DNA from 3 places in the Streptomyces sp. NPDC048002 genome. Region 2 is predicted to be linked to each of the others. Evidence: riboswitches for the same ligand, from Rfam matches in the RefSeq annotation. Region 2 holds a riboswitch; each other region holds the start of a gene.

Region 1 (6,324 bases), on a different contig from region 2:
CACTTGAGGCAGCCGCCCCGCCTCCACCAGCCGCCACAACTGGCGGGTCATCACTCCGGGGCCGCCGACCCTCCGGCGCAGCACCGCCTCGTCCAGCACCGCGCTCAGCTCCAGCGGCGGTTCGCCGCGCAGCACGTCCTGCCGGGCCAGCCGCACCTCGACCAGCGCGTCCAGCCGGTCGTCGGGCTCGTCCGGGCCGCCCACCGCCGCCCGCGTCACCGCCTGCGCGTACTCGCGGGTCTGCAACAGCCCCGGCACCACCGAGGTCTCCAGCGTGCGCATCGCGCTCGCCTGGGACTCCAGGCTGATGAAGTCCCGGTAGGCGGGCGGCAGTACCCCGCGGTACGCGTGCCACCAGTGGTGCCGGCCCGCGCCGTCGTCCGACCCCGCCAGCACCAGCAGCAACTCCCGCATCCGGGAGTCCCCGACGTCGTACGCGTCCAGCAGTAACCGCACGTCGGCCGGTTTCACGCCGCTGGCGCCGGTCTCGATCCGGCTCACCTTCGACTGGTGCCAGCCCACCATCCGTGCCGCCTCACCACTGGTGAGACCGGCGCTGGTGCGCAACGCGCGCAATTCGGCGCCCAGCTTTCGGCGGCGCACCGCGGGACCGTGCTGCATACGGTCCTCCTTACTCCAACCGGGCCGCCCAAATACGGTCTCGCGTAGCAGAGTTCACCGCTTTGAGCGACAGATATATGCATATCTTGGTGGATCGCCACCGTGACCGGCGCGGTAATGGCAGTCTGGCGAAGAAGCACCAGTCCGGGACCGTACTCGAACCATCCGCTCCGTGTCGGACCACGGTCCCGTGGGAAAGGGACGACGTCGCCATGGCAGACCATCTGGAAGCATCCGTCACTCTGCCGAGCGATCCCGCCTCGGTCTCCGCGGCCCGCGGCTATGTGCTCAGCACTCTGGCGGAGTGGGGGCTGCCCGCCGAGACCGACGCGGCCGACACCATCCGGCTCATCGTGTCCGAACTCGCCACCAACGCCGTACAGCACACCCTGGGTCAGTCACCCACCTTCACGGTGGACATCGAACTGCACCAGGACGAACAACTGCGCATCGGGGTCACCGACAGCCATCCCCGCCTCCCCAAGCGGCTGCCCGCCGCCGTGCAGCAGGACAACGGCCGCGGCCTGGTGATCATCCGCTGGCTGACCGCCGAGTGCGGCGGCCGGCTCAGGGTCAGACCCACCCGCGAGGGCGGCAAGACGGTCTCGATCGAACTGCCCTGGACCGTACCGGCCCAACAGGTCACCAGCGGGGCCCAACAGGTCACCAGCGGGGCTCAGCAGGTCACCACCGCGGTCCAGCAGGAGCCTTAGCGAACGCGCCCCGCAGCAGCGCCCGGAAGGCGTCCACGGCGGGCCCCGCGCCCTCCGCACGCCGGGCGACCGAGATCGTGCGGCGTAGCTCTCCCCCCTCCAGCGCGCGCGTCCCGACCGGGGTGACGGCGGTCCGCGCCACCATCTCCGGCACCACCCCGACTCCGAGCCCCGCGCTGACCAGAGCGCACACCAGCGCGTACACCGGGGTCTCCACCAGCACCGCCGGCGTGGCCCCGGCCCGGGCCAGTACCGCCTCCACCCCCTGCCGTGCCGGATGGTCCGGCGCCATGCTGATCAACGGCTGCCCGGCCAGCTCGCTCAGCGGAAGCCTTGAGTTCCCCTCGGCCAGCGCGTGCCCGGGGGCGGTCACCAGGACCAGCTCCTCCACCAGTACCGGCTCCAGGACGACGGACGAGGGCACCGGTACCGGCTCCGCGGGCTCGTAGGTGTGCGTCAGGGCCAGATCGATCTCCCCGGCGGCCACCGCGGCCACCCCGGCGGGCGGTTCGTGGTTGCTGACGGTCAGTTCCACGTCCGGATGGGCCCGGCGGAAGGCGCTGAGCACCGGCGGCAGCAGGTGGACGCCCGCGGTCTGGAACGTACCGAGCCGCAGGGTTCCCCCGGCCAGACCGGTGAGCCGGGCCAGCTCGTGCCGGGCCTGTTCCAGTTCGTCGAGCACCCGACGGGCCCGCGCCACCAGCAGCTCGCCCGCTCCGGTGAGCCGGGCCCCGCGATGGTGCCGGACGAGCAGGGGCGTGCCCGCCTCCCGCTCCAGCTTCGCCAGCTGCTGGGAGAGCGCGGGCGGGGTGTAGCCGAGCCGCTCGGCGGCCCGGGTGATCGAACCGGACTCGGCGACCGCGACCAGCGCCGCCAGCCGTGTGGGGTCGTACATGCCGGGAGACCTGTCTGGGAGAGCCTGAGCCCAAAGCGATGCTTAAGGCGGACCCAGGTTATTCGACATACCTGCTGAAGGCTCCGGAGCGGCAGGCTGGGCCCATGGACGCACAGCTGCTCGCCTTCACCGGGGTCGCCGCCGGCATGGTCGCCATGCCCGGGGCCGACTTCACCGTCGTCGTACGCAACGCCCTCGTCTCGCGCCGGGCCGGTGTCGCCTGCGCGCTGGGCATCACGGGCGGGCTGCTGCTGCACACCGCCCTGGCGGTCGCGGGCGTCGCCGCCGTCCTGACCGCGGTGCCGGCCCTCTTCCGCACGCTCCAGGTGCTGGGCGGCTGCTATGTGCTCCACCTCGGCGCCCGTACCCTGCTCTCGCTGCGCCGGCCCCGGCCCGCCGAGCCGGCGGAGGCTCCCGGCAGACCCTGGCCCGCCGAGCGGGCGGAGGCTCCCGGCAGGCCCCGGCCCGCCGAGCCCACGGAGGCTCCCGGCAGCGGGCGCCCGCTGCGGCAGGGCTTCGTCACCAACGCCCTCAACCCGAAGGCGCCGATCACCTTCCTGAGCCTGCTGCCCCAGTTCGTGCCCGCGGGGGCTCCCGCGCTGCCCCGCACGCTGCTGCTGGCGCTGATCGTGGTGGTGCTGGCCCTGCTGTGGTTCCCGGCCGTGGCGCTGCTCGTGGACCGGCTCGGCCGGTGGCTGCGCCGGCCGCGGGCCGCCCGTGCCGTCGAGGCCGTCACCGGTACCGCCCTGACGGTCCTGGGCGCGGTCCTGCTGTTCGAGGCCGTCTCCTGAGTGCCCGTCGGGGCGGCGGCGAGTCAGGGACGCCGCCGCCCCTCGGGCGCCGGGTCAGCTCACCCGGCCGTACCAGACGCTCTTGGTCCAGATCTTCTGCAGCCTCACCACGTCCCCGGTCTTCGGGGAGTGCCAGAGCTTGCCCTTCCCGGCGTAGATGCCGACGTGGTAGATGTTCGACCCCGAGTGGAAGAACACCAGGTCACCCGCCTTGCGGCTGTTGGCGGAGATGTGGCGCGTCTTGTTGTACTGCTGGGCCGCGGTACGGGGCAGCTTCTTGCCCGCCTTCTTGAACGCGTACAGCGTGAGCCCGGAGCAGTCGAAGCGGTGCGGTCCGGTGGCGCCCCACTTGTACGGGGCACCCTTCTTGGAGGCCGCGACCTGGAGTGCCTTCGTCGCCGGCGTGGCCGCCTCCGCCTCAGCGGAGAGGCCGGGGGCCACGATCGAACCGCCCACGGCGGCGATGGTGAGGGCCGAGGCCGTACCGGCCCGGACCATCAGCGACGGGACACGATTGAGCGCAGTCATGCGCAACCCTTCGTCAGCCGCCTGTGAAGGATGACCTGTCGGATTCGGGCTGGCGAAGTTGCCCGGCCGCGATGCGGCTTCACCCCAAGGGCTGCTCGGCGCGAACCTCCGCGCCGGCGACCCGTCGTGCTCGGGTCCTCCACTCCTGCCGATGCACTCCTGTCGACCGGTCATCCGGGCGGCGGCAGGACTCGGCGTCCGCCCGGACCGCCCCGCCGCGGTGGCGGGGGCTTGTCGTCAGACAGGGATCTTGGCCCACGGATGTCCGAAAATCCCAATGGAACCGGGTATTTGTGGCGTTAGTCACCACTCACCCGTTCGGGTGGACACTGCTCCGTTCGAACGATCGTCGAGGTGCCCGGGGAGGTCCGGACCAGCGACGGAACGTCCGATGCGGTGTTCGGTCCACGCGCGTTGCGCAACTCTGACGGGTCGACAAAAGGAGCCATGTCTACGCTGAAAGGGGGTACGTCGTTTGGTCCGTTTCGACTCGGCTCCGGACGGCTCGGCGTGGCGTCCCGACGGTCCGACCCGGCTCACCTGCGTCAACTGTCCGAGCGCGGGGGAGTGGTGACGCGAGACCGGCGGCGCTCACCGTACGGCCCGCGCGGCGCGCACGCCGGTGAGAGGTGAGCGCGCGTCAGTTTCCGGTTCCGGGCAGCCTGATCGCCAGCCGTCCGGCCCGCCCGGGTATCAGCCGTCCGGCCCGCCCGGGTGGCCCGCCCTCCGGCCGAGGGTGGGCGGACCTCTTCGGAGCCCTGCGCGCGGGGGTCGGAGGCCCTCGTCGCCGCCGCCTCGGAGGTCCGGTCGGATCACAGCTCGGTTAACGTGCCCGAAACTCGGTCCAACTAGCCTCCCTCCACGCCACCAGGCACTTTGCCCGTGGCCGCGGCAGCCGGGCCCCGCACGGTCCGGAGCGAGGACTGTGAGGTGGGACGTGCAACTGACCCCGCACGAGCAAGAGAGGCTGCTGATCCATGTGGCGGCCGACGTCGCCGAGAAGCGCCGCGCCCGCGGAGTGAAGCTCAATCACCCCGAGGCGGTCGCCCTCATCACCTCGCACATCCTCGAAGGCGCGCGGGACGGCCGCACGGTCGCCGAGCTCATGGCCTCCGGCCGCAAACTGCTCACCCGCGACGACGTCATGGCGGGCATCCCGGAGATGATCCACGACGTCCAGGTCGAGGCGACCTTCCCCGACGGCACCAAGCTCGTCACCGTCCACGAGCCGATCGTCTGAGAGGGGCGCTGTCGATGATTCCCGGTGAGGTCCTCTTCGCGGACGGGCCCATTGTGTACAACGAAGGCCGCGAGATCACCCGGCTGACGGTGCTCAACGCCGCCGACCGACCCGTCCAGGTCGGCTCCCACTACCACTTCGCCGAGGCCAACCCCGGACTGGAGTTCGACCGCGCGGCCGCCCGCGGCAAGCGGCTCAACGTCGCCGCCGGCACCGCCGTGCGCTTCGAGCCCGGGATCCCCGTCGACGTCGAACTCGTCCCGCTGGCCGGCGCCCGTGTCGTGCCCGGACTGCGCGGGGAGACCGGAGGTGCCCTCGATGCCTGAGATCTCGCGTGCCGCCTACGCCGACCTGTTCGGCCCGACCACCGGTGACCGGATCCGGCTCGCCGACACCGATCTGCTCGTGGAGATCGAGGAGGACCGCTCCGGCGGCCCCGGGCTCGCCGGTGACGAGGCCGTGTTCGGCGGCGGCAAGGTCATCCGGGAGTCCATGGGCCAGTCCCGCGCTACGCGCGCAGACGGCACTCCGGACACGGTCGTCACCGGTGTCGTGGTCATCGACCACTGGGGCGTCGTCAAGGCCGACGTCGGCATACGGGACGGGCGGATCACCGGCATCGGCAAGGCCGGCAACCCCGACACCATGGACGGGGTCCACCCGGACCTGGTCATCGGCCCCGAGACCGAGATCATCGCGGGCAACGGGCGCATCCTCACCGCCGGTGCCATCGACGCCCATGTCCACTTCATCTGCCCGCAGATCGCCGACGAGGCGCTGGCCTCCGGGATCACCACCCTGGTCGGCGGCGGCACCGGCCCGGCCGAGGGCTCCAAGGCGACCACCGTGACCCCGGGACCGTGGCACCTGGCCCGGATGCTGGAGGCGATGGAGGCCTACCCCCTCAACATCGGCTTCCTCGGCAAGGGCAACACCGTCTCGCACGAGGCGATGCTCTCGCAGATCCGCGGCGGCGCGATGGCGCTGAAACTGCACGAGGACTGGGGCTCCACGCCCGCCGTCATCGACGCCTCGCTGACCGTCGCCGACCGGACCGGCATCCAGGTCGCCATCCACACGGACACCCTCAACGAGGCCGGGTTCGTCGGGGACACCCTCGCCGCCATCGGCGGCCGGGGCATCCACGCTTACCACACCGAGGGCGCGGGCGGTGGGCACGCGCCGGACATCATGACCGTGGTCTCCGAGTCCCATGTGCTGCCCAGCTCCACCAACCCGACCCGGCCCTTCACCGTCAACACCGCCGAGGAACACCTCGACATGCTGATGGTCTGCCACCACCTCAACCCGGCGGTGCCCGAGGACCTGGCCTTCGCCGAGTCCCGGATCCGGCCCTCGACCATCGGCGCCGAGGACGTCCTGCACGACCTCGGGGCCATCTCGATCATCTCCTCCGACTCGCAGGCCATGGGCCGCGTCGGCGAGGTCGTCCTGCGGACCTGGCAGACCGCGCACGTGATGAAGCGCCGGCGGGGCGCGCTGCCGGGCGACGGCCGCGCGGACAACCACCGGGTG
Region 2 (6,324 bases):
TACTGCCACCTCTCCACGTACCACGTCGCCACCGGCACGACGGTGAAGGCAGGGGACCAGATCGCGTACGCCGGCGACTCGGGCAACTCGACCGGTGCGCACCTGCACTTCGAGGTGCGCCCGGCCGGCGGTTCGGCCATCGACCCGCTCGCCTGGCTGCGCAGCCACGGTCTCGACCCGACGTAACAACTTCCCTGCGGGCCCCCGCCGTTCGGCGAGGGCCCCGGTCGGCCGTCCCGGGGGCGGCTACAACTTCTCCACCGGCGCGTACCGCAGCAGCAGCCGCTTGGGCTTGGTGTCGCCGAAGTCGATCGTCGCCTCGGCGTTGGCGCCCGTGCCCTTGACCGCCATCACCGTGCCGAGCCCGAACTGGTCGTGGGTGACCCGGTCCCCCACCGCCAGCGCGACGACCGGCTTCTCCGAGGTCCGCCGGGTGGCGAAGCCGGAGGCACCGGACGCGGCGGAACGCGAGCGGCTCGACGACAGCGAGGCGGCCACGCCCGACACCGGCCCGGCGGAGACCGGCGCGGTGGCACCCGTGCGCTTCCACTCCACATGCTGGGCCGGGATCTCCTCCAGGAACCGGGAGGGCGGGTTGTACGACGGCTGACCCCAGGCGCTGCGCATCGACGAGCGCGTCAGATAGAGCCGTTCGCGCGCGCGGGTGATGCCCACGTAGGCGAGGCGCCGCTCCTCCTCCAGCTCCTTGTTCTGGCCGAGGGCCCGCATGTGCGGGAAGACGCCGTCCTCCATGCCGGTGAGGAAGACGACCGGGAATTCGAGGCCCTTGGCGGTGTGCAGGGTCATCAGGGTGATGACTCCGGAGCCGTCCTCGTCCTCGTCGGGGATCTGGTCGGAGTCGGCGACGAGTGCGACGCGCTCCAGGAAGGCGGAGAGCCCGCCCGGCGTCTCCTCCGACTCCTGCTCGAACTCCAGTGCCACGGCGGCGAGTTCCTGGAGGTTCTCGATCCGGGTCTCGTCCTGCGGGTCCGTGGACGCCTGCAACTCGGCCAGGTATCCGGTGCGTTCGAGGACCGCCTCCAGGATCGTCGCCGGTCCCGCGCCGGACTCCACGATCGTACGCAGCTCCTCCATCAGCGTGTTGAACCGCTTGACGGCGTTGGTGGAGCGCGCGGCCATGCCGTACGCCTCGTCGACCCGGCGCAGCGCCTGCGGGAAGCTGATCTTCTCGCGCTGGGAGAGCGCGTCGATCATCGCCTCGGCACGGTCGCCGATGCCCCGCTTGGGGACGTTCAGGATGCGCCGCAGGGGGACGGAGTCCTCCGGGTTGGCGAGCACCCGCAGGTAGGCCAGGACGTCCCGGACCTCCTTGCGTTCGTAGAAGCGGACCCCGCCGACGACCTTGTAGGGCAGGCCGACGCGGATGAAGACTTCCTCGAAGACGCGGGACTGGGCGTTGGTGCGGTAGAAGACGGCGACGTCACCGGCCTTGGCGTCCCCGCCGTCCGTGAGTCGGTCTATCTCGTCGGCGACGAACTGGGCCTCGTCGTGCTCGGTGTCGGCGACGTAGCCGGTGATGCGCGCGCCCGAGCCCGCGTTGGTCCACAGGTTCTTGGGGCGGCGGGACTCGTTGCGCTCGATGACGGCGTTGGCGGCGGAGAGGATGGTCTGGGTGGAGCGGTAGTTCTGCTCCAGCAGGATCGTCGTCGCGTCCGGGTAGTCCTCCTCGAACTGGAGGATGTTGCGGATGGTCGCGCCGCGGAATGCGTAGATCGACTGGTCGGCGTCGCCCACGACGCAGAGTTCGGCCGGCGGGAGGTCGTACTCGCTGGGCGGGACGTCCACGGGGTGCTCGCTCGTCCCGACGAGTTCGCGCACCAGGGCGTACTGCGCGTGGTTGGTGTCCTGGTACTCGTCGACGAGGACGTGCCGGAAGCGGCGGCGGTAGTGCTCGGCGACGTCCGGGAAGGCGCGCAGCAGGTTGACCGTGGTCATGATCAGGTCGTCGAAGTCGAGGGCGTTGGCCTCCCGCAACCGCGACTGGTACATGGCGTACGCCTGCGCGAGGGTCTTCTCGAAGCCGTCCGTCGCCTGGGCGGCGAAGTCCTCCTCGTCGATCAGCTCGTTCTTCAGGTTGCTGATCTTGGCGCTGAAGGACTTGGGCGGGAAGCGCTTGGGGTCGAGGTCGAGGTCCCGGCAGACGAGCGCCATCAGCCGCTTGGAGTCGGCGGCGTCGTAGATCGAGAACGACGAGGTGAACCCGAGCTTCTTGCTCTCCCGGCGCAGGATGCGTACGCACGCGCTGTGGAAGGTCATCACCCACATCGCGTTCGCGCGCGGGCCGACGAGTTGCTCGACGCGCTCCTTCATCTCACCGGCGGCCTTGTTGGTGAAGGTGATCGCGAGGATCTGCCCGGGGTGCACGTCGCGCGCGGCGAGCAGGTGCGCGATGCGGTGGGTCAGGACGCGGGTCTTGCCCGAGCCGGCGCCCGCCACGATGAGCAGGGGGGTGCCGGAGTGCACGACGGCGGCGCGCTGGTTCTCGTTGAGCCCCTCGATGAGCGCCGCGGCGTCGAGCGCCGGGCGGGGAGCGCCGTCGCGGTAGTAGGCGTCCCGGTCCGGAGGCACGTCGAACTTCCCGCCGAACAGATCGTCCGGAACCTGCTCCGGAGCGTGATCGTCCTCGGGCGGCGGCGGGGGTTCCTCGTGGTGGGCGCGGGGGCCCTGGAGATCCGCCAGGAAGCTGTCGTCAAAGAGGCTGCTCATCGCTCTCCGAGTTTAGGGCGCCCCACTGACAGCCCGCCGCCGCCCTCGCGAACATCCCTCGATCCAGCGGCCGATGATCTTCCGGGGAGGGCGCCGTGCGGGACCCTCCCACCCGCGACCGAGCCGTCACCCTCCGCGATCGGACGGGCGAAGTGGTGGCCGCCGCAGCCCTGTCGGGCACCCCCACCGACTCACCCGCGACGGCCGGGCCGACCGGGGCGCGAGAGGTCCGCCACGCCCTCACGCCCGTCCGAGACGTTCGTCACCACGCCCGCAACACCTTCACTCACCGTGATCGCGCGGGCGCAACCAGATGCGGCCATTGCCCGAATTCTCGCGTAAGCGGCGCGACGCATTCAAAGGCTTCAAACCATCACACACCGACCTGGATCGAACGCGTTCAAGGCCGCTCTGACCAAAGGTCACGAAAATGTATCGGGCATATCACCCATCAACCTTCACAGGGGCCACACGAGTTGGCTACCGTGCCGGTCAGGCCGTACGACCCCCTCCGGCGAACGTCGCCGGGCCGCGCGGCCTCCGCCGAGTCCGCTGCCCTTCCACGGCAGCCGGAGCCGGGGACCCAAACCGATCCTGGGGTGAATCGGCCCAACTCCCGCACCGGGACAGGGCTGTAGGGCAACCCTTCCGAACCACCCGCCCGAACCCGACAGCTAACTCGGTAGGCGGAGCATGGAAGGAGTCGCCTCCCTTGGCGTCGCACCGCAAGTCGCGTCCCGCCGGTACGCGCGTAGCAGGCATACGCACCCCTGCCCTCGCCACGGCCGCCCTCACCTCGGTGGCCCTCCTGTCCCAGACGGCCAATGCCAGCCCGTCCACGGACGACAAGCCCAGCCTCGAAGAGGTCGAGAAGAAGGTCGACAGCCTCTACCGCCAGGCGGAGTCGGCGACCGAGAAGTACAACGCGGCCAAGGAGAAGACGACCAAGCAGCGCAAGCAGGTCGACACGCTCCTGGACGACGTCGCCAAGCGCACCCAGAAGCTCAACGACGCGCGGGAGGAGCTGGGTTCCTTCGCGGCCGCCCAGTACCGCACGGGCGCGGCGGCCCCCGACACCGCGACGCTGCTGCTGGCGGACTCGCCGCAGGACTACTTCGACCAGACCCAGCTGATGGACCGGATGACCGGCCGTCAGAAGGAGGCGGTCGACGACTACATCACGCAGCAGTCGTCGACGATGAAGAAGCGCCAGGAGGCCACCGAGAGCCTCCAGACGCTCAGCGAGTCGCAGAACGACCTGAAGACCGCCAAGTCGACGGTGCAGAAGAAGCTCGCCGACGCGCGCGAGCTGCTCTCGGAGCTGACGGCGGAGGAGAAGGCGCGGCTCGCCGCGATCGAGCGCAAGCGGCAGGAGGAGGCCGCGGCCAAGGCGGCCGAGCTGGCCGAGCAGCAGGCCGCAGAGGAGCAGCGTCAGAAGGAGGCCGCGGAGGCCGCTCAGCAGGAGAGCGGTTCCTCCGGCTCGACCGGGACGAGCGCCGGCGAGTCCGCGTCCGCGTCGGACTCCTCCTACGCCGCCAAGGCCGAGAAGGCGCTCGCCTTCGCCCGCGCGCAGATCGGCAAGCCGTACGTGTGGGGCGCCACCGGCCCCGACTCCTACGACTGCTCGGGCCTGACCCAGGGCGCCTGGAACGCCGCGGGGATCTCCCTGCCGCGCACCACCTACGACCAGGTCAACGCGGGCACCACGGTCTCCCTCGCCAGCGCGCAGCCCGGCGACCTCGTCTTCTTCTACGACGACGTCACCCACGTCGGCATCTACATCGGCAACGGCATGATGATCCACGCCCCCAAGCCGGGCGCGTACGTCCGCGAGGAGTCGATCTACTACGACGGCGAGGGCTCGATCCACAGCGTCGTACGGCCCGCCTGAGCGCGGGGCACGCGCGCGTGTCCCTGTGAGCGGCGCTCGCGTGTCCCTGTGAGCGGCGCGCGCGTGTCTCCGTGAGCGGCGCGCGCGGGAGGTCTCCCGCAGGAGCGGCGCCCGCGTGGGCCTGCGTCCGGTGGCGGGCGCACGGCTGTGGCTGCCCTCCCCGTTCCGGAGCCGGGGCCGCCGCCCGGCTGCCTGCGCCCGCGCGTATTTCGGGGCTCCCGCGCGCGTGGCCCGCCGGGAACGCGCGCCCGGCTCCTTAGCATCGGCGCATGCCCGGCACCTCTGCCCCTCACTCCTTGCGCGCCTGGTGGGCGCAGCGTCCTCCGGCGGCCGGGGCGGCGGTGATGGCGACCGGCATCGTGTCCGTCGGGCTCCACCTCGCCGGCTACGAGGTCCTCTCCCGGCTCACCCTGGTGGTGGCGTGTGCCGCCTGGCTCGGGCTGGCCGCGGACTTCGCCCTGCGGCTGGCACGGGAGCCGCGGCGGTGGCTGCGGGAGGCCGCCACGCCCGCCGGGCTCACGGCCGTCGCGGCGACGACGGTACTCGGCACCCGCTTCTCCGCCCTCGGCTGGCAGACCCTCGCCGCGGCCCTGCTGGCCCTGTCGGCGCTGCTGTGGCCGTATCTGCTCTACGCCGTCGTGCGCCACTGGCACCGCGGTATGTCCGGCGCGGTGTTCCTGAGCTGCGTGGCCACCCAAGGGCTCGCCGTGCTGGGTGCGACGCTCGCCGCCGCGGAGGCGTCGGCGTGGCTGGCCCATGCCGCGCTCGTACTGTTCTGGCTCGGCCTGGTCGTCTACGCCGCCGCGCTCGTCCGCTTCGATCCGCGTCAGGTGACCGAGGGGGCCGGTGACCACTGGGTCGCCGGTGGCGCGCTGTCCATCTCCGCGCTCGCCGGGTCCGAGCTGATCTCCGCCGACAGCGCGGCACTGTATCTGTGGAACAACGACGCCGACGACGTACTGCACACGGTCACCGGGGGCCTGCTGGTACTGGATCTGGCCTGGTACGCCGTCCTGATGGCCGCCGAGTTCGTCCGGCCGCGGCTTCGCTACGACGTCCGCCGCTGGGCGACCGTGTTCCCGCTGGGCATGACGGCGGCGGCGACCCTGTCGGTCGCCGCCGCTCTCGACGCGTCCTGGCTGGAGGTCCCCGGCGAGGTCCTGTTGTGGATCGCGGTCGCGGTCTGGCTGGCCGTCGCCGCGGGCGCGGTCCGGGAGGCGCGGGACTACGCGGCCGCCGACGGCAGCCCGGACGGCGGGCTCACGTCCACAGCACGGCGATGAAGACGTTCGCCGTGGTGAGCAGGCCCACCAGCCCGAACAGGCCCTTGTCCACCTTCTCGTCGTCCCGCTTCACGTAGACCAGGCCGAGGATCACGATCAGCAGGGCGAGCTTGACGCCGATCTTGATGTTGTTGACGGTCTGGTCGTCCGCCTGGTTGAGACCGACCAGGATCACACCGGTGACCAGCATCGTCACCGCGCCGTGCAGCATCGCCGGCGTGAACCGGGCGGCGCCCTGCCCCATGGCCTTCATCTGGGTGAGGAAACCGCCCAGGAGCGAGGCGATGCCGATGATGTGCAGGCCGACGAAGAGATGGATGAGTACGTCCATGAGGCCGGAGCCTAATCAGGGGCTCCTGGCCGCCCCGACACCGGGCCGCCCCTCCCGCCTTCTCGATCTTGCATATATGCGGTCCATAGCAC
Region 3 (6,324 bases), on a different contig from region 2:
GTACAACCCCTACCGGTCCTAGGCGCGGGCGGGCAGCGAAAAACCGGCAGCCCTGATGTCGGGGGGTCGTCATCAGGACCGCCGGGGTTCACCGGGGGTGGATCTCAGATGTTGAGGCCCTTGTCGCGCAGCCACGCGAGCGGGTCGATGCCGGAGGTGGAGCCCTCGGGGTGGACCTCCAGGTGGAGGTGGGCGCCGGTGACGTTCCCGGTCGCGCCGACCCGGCCGATCACATCGCCGGTGTTGACCTTCTGGCCCACGCTGACGCTGATCGAGGACTGGTGGGCGTACCAGATCTCGGTGCCGTCCTCCAGGGTGAGCACGGTCTTGTAGCCGTAGGAGCCGTCCCAGCCGGCGGAGGTGATCGTGCCGGTGTGGACCGCCTTGAGCAGCGTGCCCGTGGGGGCGGCGAAGTCGAGGCCGGTGTGGTAGCCGGAGGACCACATGGAGCCGGCCTGGCCGAAGGTCGAGGTGAGGGTGAAGGAGGAGGTCGGCAGGGTGTATTCCTTGGCCAGCTTGGCCAGGCGCTCGGCCTCGGCCTTCGCCGCGGCCTCCTGCTCGGCCTTCTCCTTGGCGGCGGCGGCCTTGGCCTTCGCCTCCTTCTCCGCCTTGGCGGCAGCCTCCGTGGCGGCCTTCTCGGCGGCAGCGGCGGCGGCCTGGGCGGCCTTGGTGTCGACCTGGTCCTGCTGCTGCTCGGCCTGGGCCATGATCCGGGCGCGCAGGGCCTCGCCGGCGTCGGCCGCGCCCTGCTCGGTGTCCGTGGTGGTCATGCCGACGCTGCTGAGCGGGGAGGTCGACGCCTCGGGCTCCGGCTCGTCCGCGGAGTCGTCGGAGATCAGCGGCAGGTCGGGGATGGTGATGGCGACCGGCGGCTTGCCGGACTGCGCGCTGGCCATGCCGGCCCCGCCGACGGCGGCGATGACACCGACGCCGAGAACGGTGGAGCTGCGGGCCAGTCCGCCGCCGCGCTGCTTGGACACACGGTGCTTGCCGCGGACCGGGCGAACGGTGTCGGCGGTGGGGTTCCACTCCTCCCACGGGCCCTCGTCGGTGCGGTGGCTGCCGTAGACGAAGGTCTCGTCGCCACGCTGACTCGGCACGAACGGGGCAGGCGGGTTTGACGCCACGTGGGCGCGCTCCTTTCCTTCCTTCTCGCCTACCGGGTTAGCTGACGGGTTCGGAGCAGGAAGGTCTCCTACGCGCGTATATCCGCCGTCCATGTCCGGCGGGCTACGAGCGATTCACCCCAAGGTGGTGGTTCCCCGGTTCCCTTGCGGGATTCGGCGCGTGCGCACGGAGCCGCCTCTTGTGACGGCTGGGACGACCGCGCTGCGTTATCGAACGTTAATAGACCCGGGGCCCGGATTCCAAGCTGTTCCTCTTGATCATTAAGCTTTCCGGCCAGGACTTTACGGTCATGGAGGTTTCAAATCGGGCGAGTTGGCCACACCTCGCGGACCCGGGTTTTCCTGACGGTATGTCAGTTGTTATGCGGAGGGCTGCCACCCGATCACACCGGGTAACGCCTCGGGTCGGCGGACGGCCAGCAGGGCCATGTCGTCCGTCATCCCGCCGCCGCAGTGCCGGCGCACCTCCTCGGCCAGGGTCCGGATGACCGCGCCGGGGTGGCCGAAGGCGCGGCCCGCGAGCCGCAGCTGGGGGTCGTAGAAGACGCCCCGCGCGTCACGGGCCTCGGACAGTCCGTCGGTGTGCAGCAGCAGCGTGGCACCGGGCGGGAAGGCGGCTTCCTCGGCCCGGTCGGGCCAGTCGCCCAGGTCGCCCATGCCCAGCGGCAGGGCGGGCTCCGTGGCGGGCAGGGCGCGGACGGTGCGGTCGGCGTGGAGCAGCAGCGGCGGCGGGTGACCGCGGTTGACGACCCGTACGACATGGCCGTCGTGCGGGAGTTCGGCGAGCACGGCCGTGGTGAACCCCTCGAAGGCGTCGATGCCGTCCCGCCGAGCGCCCTCCCTGGCCAGCGCCCGCTCCAGCCGCCGCGCGAGCGAGGTCAGCGTGGGTTCCTCCTCGGCGGCCTCCCGGAAGGCCCCGATGACCACGGCGACGGCGGCCACCGCGCTCATGCCCTTCCCGCGCACGTCGCCGACGATCAGCCGCACGCCGTACGGGCTGTCCTGCACCGCGTACAGATCGCCCCCGATGTAGGCGTCGGCCTGCGCCGCCTCGTAGCGGGCGGCGATGTCGAAGGCACCGATCCGCTCCAGCGGCTGGGGCAGCACGGCCCGCTGGGTCGCCTCGGCGATCTGCCGCTGGCTGGCGAGCCGCAGGTCGCCGCGGCGCAGGACGGAGTTGAGCACGACGGCCAGGATCGCGACCGTGACCACGGTGATCACCTCGGTGACGGTGTCCACGTCCGCCCCGAAGGCGAACCGGATGTGCACGAAGTACGCGGCGAGCAGGGCTCCGGCACCAGCGGCGAAGGTACCGGCCAGGGAGTACAGGGGCGCGGCGACCAGGGGCGCGGCGGTGAAGAAGGGGATGGCGGTGAAGGCCGGGGGCATGAAGGCGTCGTAGAGGACACCGCCCACGATCAGCAGCGGCGGGAGGAGTCGCACGAGGGTGCGTGCGGACGGCACGCTCCGGGACCCACCCACGCCTGAAGCCCGCACTGCCCGCCTCCCGCCGCGATCCGCCGTCCTCCCAGGGTTCCCGGGGCGGGGACCGGGGGCGAACCGGGGCGGCCGAGCGGGTGAGCGGGTGAGCGGTGCGGGAACGCACCGAGGGCCGGAACCCTTTCGGGTTCCGGCCCTCGGCCTTCAGTAGCGGGGACAGGATTTGAACCTGCGACCTCTGGGTTATGAGCCCAGCGAGCTACCGAGCTGCTCCACCCCGCGTCGGTGAAACCAGTGTACGTCATCCGCGGGGCGCAAAGCACATCCGTTGATTCGGGCCCCGCCGGGCCCCACGACGCACCGCCCGGCGGCCGGTCCGCTCAGTCCGCCAGGTGGCGGTTGGGGGCCTGGGCGCGGTCCGCGTACTCGGGGAGGACGACCACGTCCGCACCGGCCGCCGCGAGGGCTCCGCTGCCGTCGGCGCCCGTCACGAAGGTGTCCGGTTCCCGCCAGGCGGTCACCACCCGGCGCACGCCCGCCTCCAGGATCAGCCGGGAGCAGGGCGCCGGGCGGGAGGCCCGGTGGGCGCAGGGTTCCAGGCTGCTGTAGACGGTCGCGGAGGGCAGCCGGGGGTCGGCGGGGTCGATCTTGGCGAGGGCCGCCTCCTCGGCGTGGACCACGGGGTCGTCGCCCTCCCGGGAGTACCCGCGGGCCAGCTCGGTGCCGTCGGCGGCCACCACCACCGCGCCGACGCTGAACGCCGTGCGGGACGGCGGGCACAGCTCGGCCAGTTCGCAGGCGAGCCGCAGCCAGTGGTGGTCGGCGGTGGTGGCGTGCGCGCCGGCCCCGGGGGCGGTGGGTTCGTAGCGCATCAGGACCACGTCCTCGATGCGGCGGGACTCCACCAGGCGCAGCCGGCCGGGCTGGTAGGCGCCGGGGCCGAAGAGCCGGGGGGCGGCGGGGTCGCCGACGAAGAGCGGGGCGAGGACCAGCTGGAGTTCGTCGGCCAGGCCCTCCTGGAGGAGCTGGGTGTGGATCCGGCCGCCGCCCTCGACCATCAGCCGGCTCACGCCCCGGCCGTGCAGGTCCGCCAGCAGGGGGACCCAGCCGAGGCCGGGGCCGAGGGGGACCACGTCCGCGGCGAGGCCGAGGGCGCGGGCCCGTTCGGCGCCCCGGTCGGTGGTGTAGAGGACCTTCTCGCCGCCGGTGTGCCAGAACTTCGCCGCCGGGTCGACGTCACCGCTGCCGCTGACCATGACCTTCAGGGGGTACTCCGGCCGTCCGGCAGCGGTCCGGGCCGCGCGCCGCTCGGGGGAGTTGACCAGCAGGCGCGGGTTGTCGGCGCGGAGGGTTCCGGCGCCGATGAGGATCGCGTCGACCGAGGCCCGTACCTCGTCGACCCGGTCGAAGTCGGCGGGGCTGGAGAGCAGCAGCCGCTCGGGGCCGGTGTCGTCCAGGTAGCCGTCGAGGGAGACGGCCGCCGACAGCAGGACGTAGGGGAGGGGCATCGGTGCTCCAGAAGGGGCCGGACGGGACCGGCGGGCTGGTTCGGCGGGCTTGATTCGGCGGGCTTGATTCGGCGGGCTTGGTTCGGCGGGCTTGGTTCAAGTTTTAAGCAAAACTACACTGGGTCCATGACGACCCGCTGGCTCACTCCCGAGGAACAGCGCGCCTGGCGCGCGTACCTGGGTGCCGCCCTCCTGCTGGAGGACGCCCTGGACCGGCAGCTCCAACAGGACGCCGGCATGCCGCACCTGTACTACTCCATCCTCGCCCACCTCTCCGAGTCGCCGGAGCGGCGGCTGCGGATGACCGACCTCGCGGAACGGCTGAAGATCACCCGCAGCCGGCTGACGTACGCCGTGACCCGGCTGGAGAAGGACGGTCTGGTGCGGCGCGAGGAGTGCCGGTGGGACAAGCGGGGCAGCGTCGCCGCGCTGACCGAGGAGGGCATGACGGTGCTGGAGCGGACGGCGCCCGGTCATGTCGCCACGGTCCGCGCCGCCCTCTTCGACCACCTGACCCCGGAGCAGGTCGGCCAGCTGGAGGAGATCTTCGGCGGGGTCACCCGGGCGCTCCAGGGCGGGGAGTCGGCCGAGGTGCCGTGGCTGCGCCGGTCCTCGCCGTGCGCGTCGGCGCCGGTTTCCGCCGCCGGCGGCGAGGAGTAGGGCACCCCGCCGCGAACCGATTGCTTCAAACTTCAAGCATGGGTTAGGGTCCAGTTCCGAGGATCTGCTTCAAATCTGAAGCAGAAAGCCCAGGACGACCGGAGACCCGCATGTCCGACCACCCCGCGGCCACCCCGCGCTCCCGTGTCCGCATACCGCTGCGCTTCGACGACGGCTACGGCGTCGACGCCGACCTGGTCACCTTCCACGGCCTCACCGACGGCCAGGAACACGTGGCCGTCGTGCTCGGCGACCCCGGCCCCGTCCCGCTCGTCCGGTTGCACTCCGAGTGCCTGACGGGGGACGTCTTCGGCTCGGCCCGCTGCGACTGCGGACCCCAGCTGCGCGAGGCCGTCGAGCGCATCGCCGAACGCGGCGGCGTCCTGCTCTACCTCCGCCAGGAGGGCCGCGGCATCGGCCTCTACAACAAGCTCGACGCGTACGCCCTCCAGGACCAGGGGCTCGACACCTACGCCGCGAACGCGGCCCTCGGCCTGCCCGAGGACGCCCGCGACTACACGGCGGCCGCCCAGATGCTGACGGCCCTCGGCATCGGCGAACTGGACCTGCTCTCCAACAACCCCGACAAGGCGGCCCAGTTGCGTGGCCTCGGCATCGCCGTCCGTGACCGCGTCCCCACCGGCGTCTTCACCACCGCCCACAACGTCCGCTACCTGCGCGCCAAGGTCCTCCAGACCCAACACACCCTCCCGCTCGGCGAGTTGACGGAGCGCACCGCGGGCTGACCGGCCGCCCGCCCTGTCTCACGAACCTCTGGCGTGCAGCTGTTCGACTACGTAGAGTGCTGTCACCGGGCCGTGACTGGGGGTTGCCGTGGGGCGATTCGTGCGTGCGGGGCGCAGAACCGCGCTGTTGTGCGGGGGCCTTGTACTGCTGGGCAGTCCCTGGATGCGCGAACCGCTCTACGAGTACACCCCGGACGAGCCCCTGACGCGCTTCGTGCACCGAGCGCTGTTCGTCCCGTCCTGGGACCTCTCCCCCAGCTCGGAGGGGCTCGCCGAACCCCTCTACCTGGCGGGCAACACCTCGCTGGCCGTCCTGCTCGCCGGTGTCGTGCTCGCACCCCGGGTCCTGACCGGCGACCGGGCGTCCCCCGCCCTGCGGAAACTGGCCGCGCTCGGCACCGGCATCCTCGTCTCCGTCGTCGCCGCGGTCGCCTCCTGGGCCGTCCTGAAGGCCGAGGGCGACGCGGCACTGAGCTTCTTCGGCGCGGGCCCCGACGAGGTGCTCGTCCAGTTCCTCGTCGACGGCCTGGTCTTCGGCGTACTGCTGGGCGTGGCCCTGGGAGCCGCGTACGGCGGCACGCCCACCCGCGCAGCCATGTCCCGTATCCGCGAACGGAGCAGCACCATGGCACCCTTCTCGCCCGAGGTGCCCGGCGGTGCCGTGGGCTCCGCCGCCGCCGACGACACCACCCGCCACCTGTGCGCGGCCGCCTACACCGACCCCGAGTTCAGCCGCCGCGTCGTCGAGGACGTCCTGCGCGACGAACTGGGCGCCGTCGCCGCCTCCCCCGGCGTCGACCTGGTGCCCGTCGTACGGCACAGCCTGGCGGCCCACCGGCTGCA

What was found. Region 2 has a riboswitch for cyclic di-AMP ahead of AB0E07_RS30510 (NlpC/P60 family protein). Riboswitches for the same ligand answer to the same signal wherever they lie in the genome.
Region 1: it holds a riboswitch for cyclic di-AMP, as region 2 does, so the genes downstream of both, AB0E07_RS29105 (C40 family peptidase) here and AB0E07_RS30510 (NlpC/P60 family protein) in region 2, are expected to answer to the same signal.
Region 3: it holds a riboswitch for cyclic di-AMP, as region 2 does, so the genes downstream of both, AB0E07_RS13170 (M23 family metallopeptidase) here and AB0E07_RS30510 (NlpC/P60 family protein) in region 2, are expected to answer to the same signal.

The regions. Positions count from the first base shown of each region.
Region 1 is NZ_JBEZNL010000030.1:57,942-64,265, reverse strand. Features, by position in the region: gene AB0E07_RS29125 (helix-turn-helix transcriptional regulator) at 1-621, opposite strand, end outside; gene AB0E07_RS29120 (ATP-binding protein) at 834-1,334, shown strand; gene AB0E07_RS29115 (LysR family transcriptional regulator) at 1,306-2,229, opposite strand; gene AB0E07_RS29110 (LysE family translocator) at 2,334-3,020, shown strand; gene AB0E07_RS29105 (C40 family peptidase) at 3,075-3,548, opposite strand; cyclic di-AMP (ydaO/yuaA leader) riboswitch at 3,552-3,755, opposite strand; gene AB0E07_RS29100 (urease subunit gamma) at 4,486-4,788, shown strand; gene AB0E07_RS29095 (urease subunit beta) at 4,803-5,114, shown strand; gene AB0E07_RS29090 (urease subunit alpha) at 5,107-6,324, shown strand, end outside.
Region 2 is NZ_JBEZNL010000034.1:27,973-34,296, reverse strand. Features, by position in the region: gene AB0E07_RS30520 (peptidoglycan DD-metalloendopeptidase family protein) at 1-186, shown strand, start outside; gene pcrA (DNA helicase PcrA) at 247-2,727, opposite strand; cyclic di-AMP (ydaO/yuaA leader) riboswitch at 3,259-3,431, shown strand; gene AB0E07_RS30510 (NlpC/P60 family protein) at 3,440-4,618, shown strand; gene AB0E07_RS30505 (tellurite resistance/C4-dicarboxylate transporter family protein) at 4,888-5,901, shown strand; gene AB0E07_RS30500 (hypothetical protein) at 5,879-6,232, opposite strand.
Region 3 is NZ_JBEZNL010000008.1:17,347-23,670, forward strand. Features, by position in the region: gene AB0E07_RS13165 (PrsW family intramembrane metalloprotease) at 1-22, shown strand, start outside; gene AB0E07_RS13170 (M23 family metallopeptidase) at 105-1,127, opposite strand; cyclic di-AMP (ydaO/yuaA leader) riboswitch at 1,139-1,296, opposite strand; gene AB0E07_RS13175 (PP2C family protein-serine/threonine phosphatase) at 1,488-2,624, opposite strand; tRNA gene AB0E07_RS13180 (tRNA-Met) at 2,776-2,849, opposite strand; gene AB0E07_RS13185 (dihydrofolate reductase family protein) at 2,948-4,075, opposite strand; gene AB0E07_RS13190 (MarR family transcriptional regulator) at 4,202-4,735, shown strand; gene ribA (GTP cyclohydrolase II) at 4,846-5,481, shown strand; gene AB0E07_RS13200 (hypothetical protein) at 5,645-6,324, shown strand, end outside.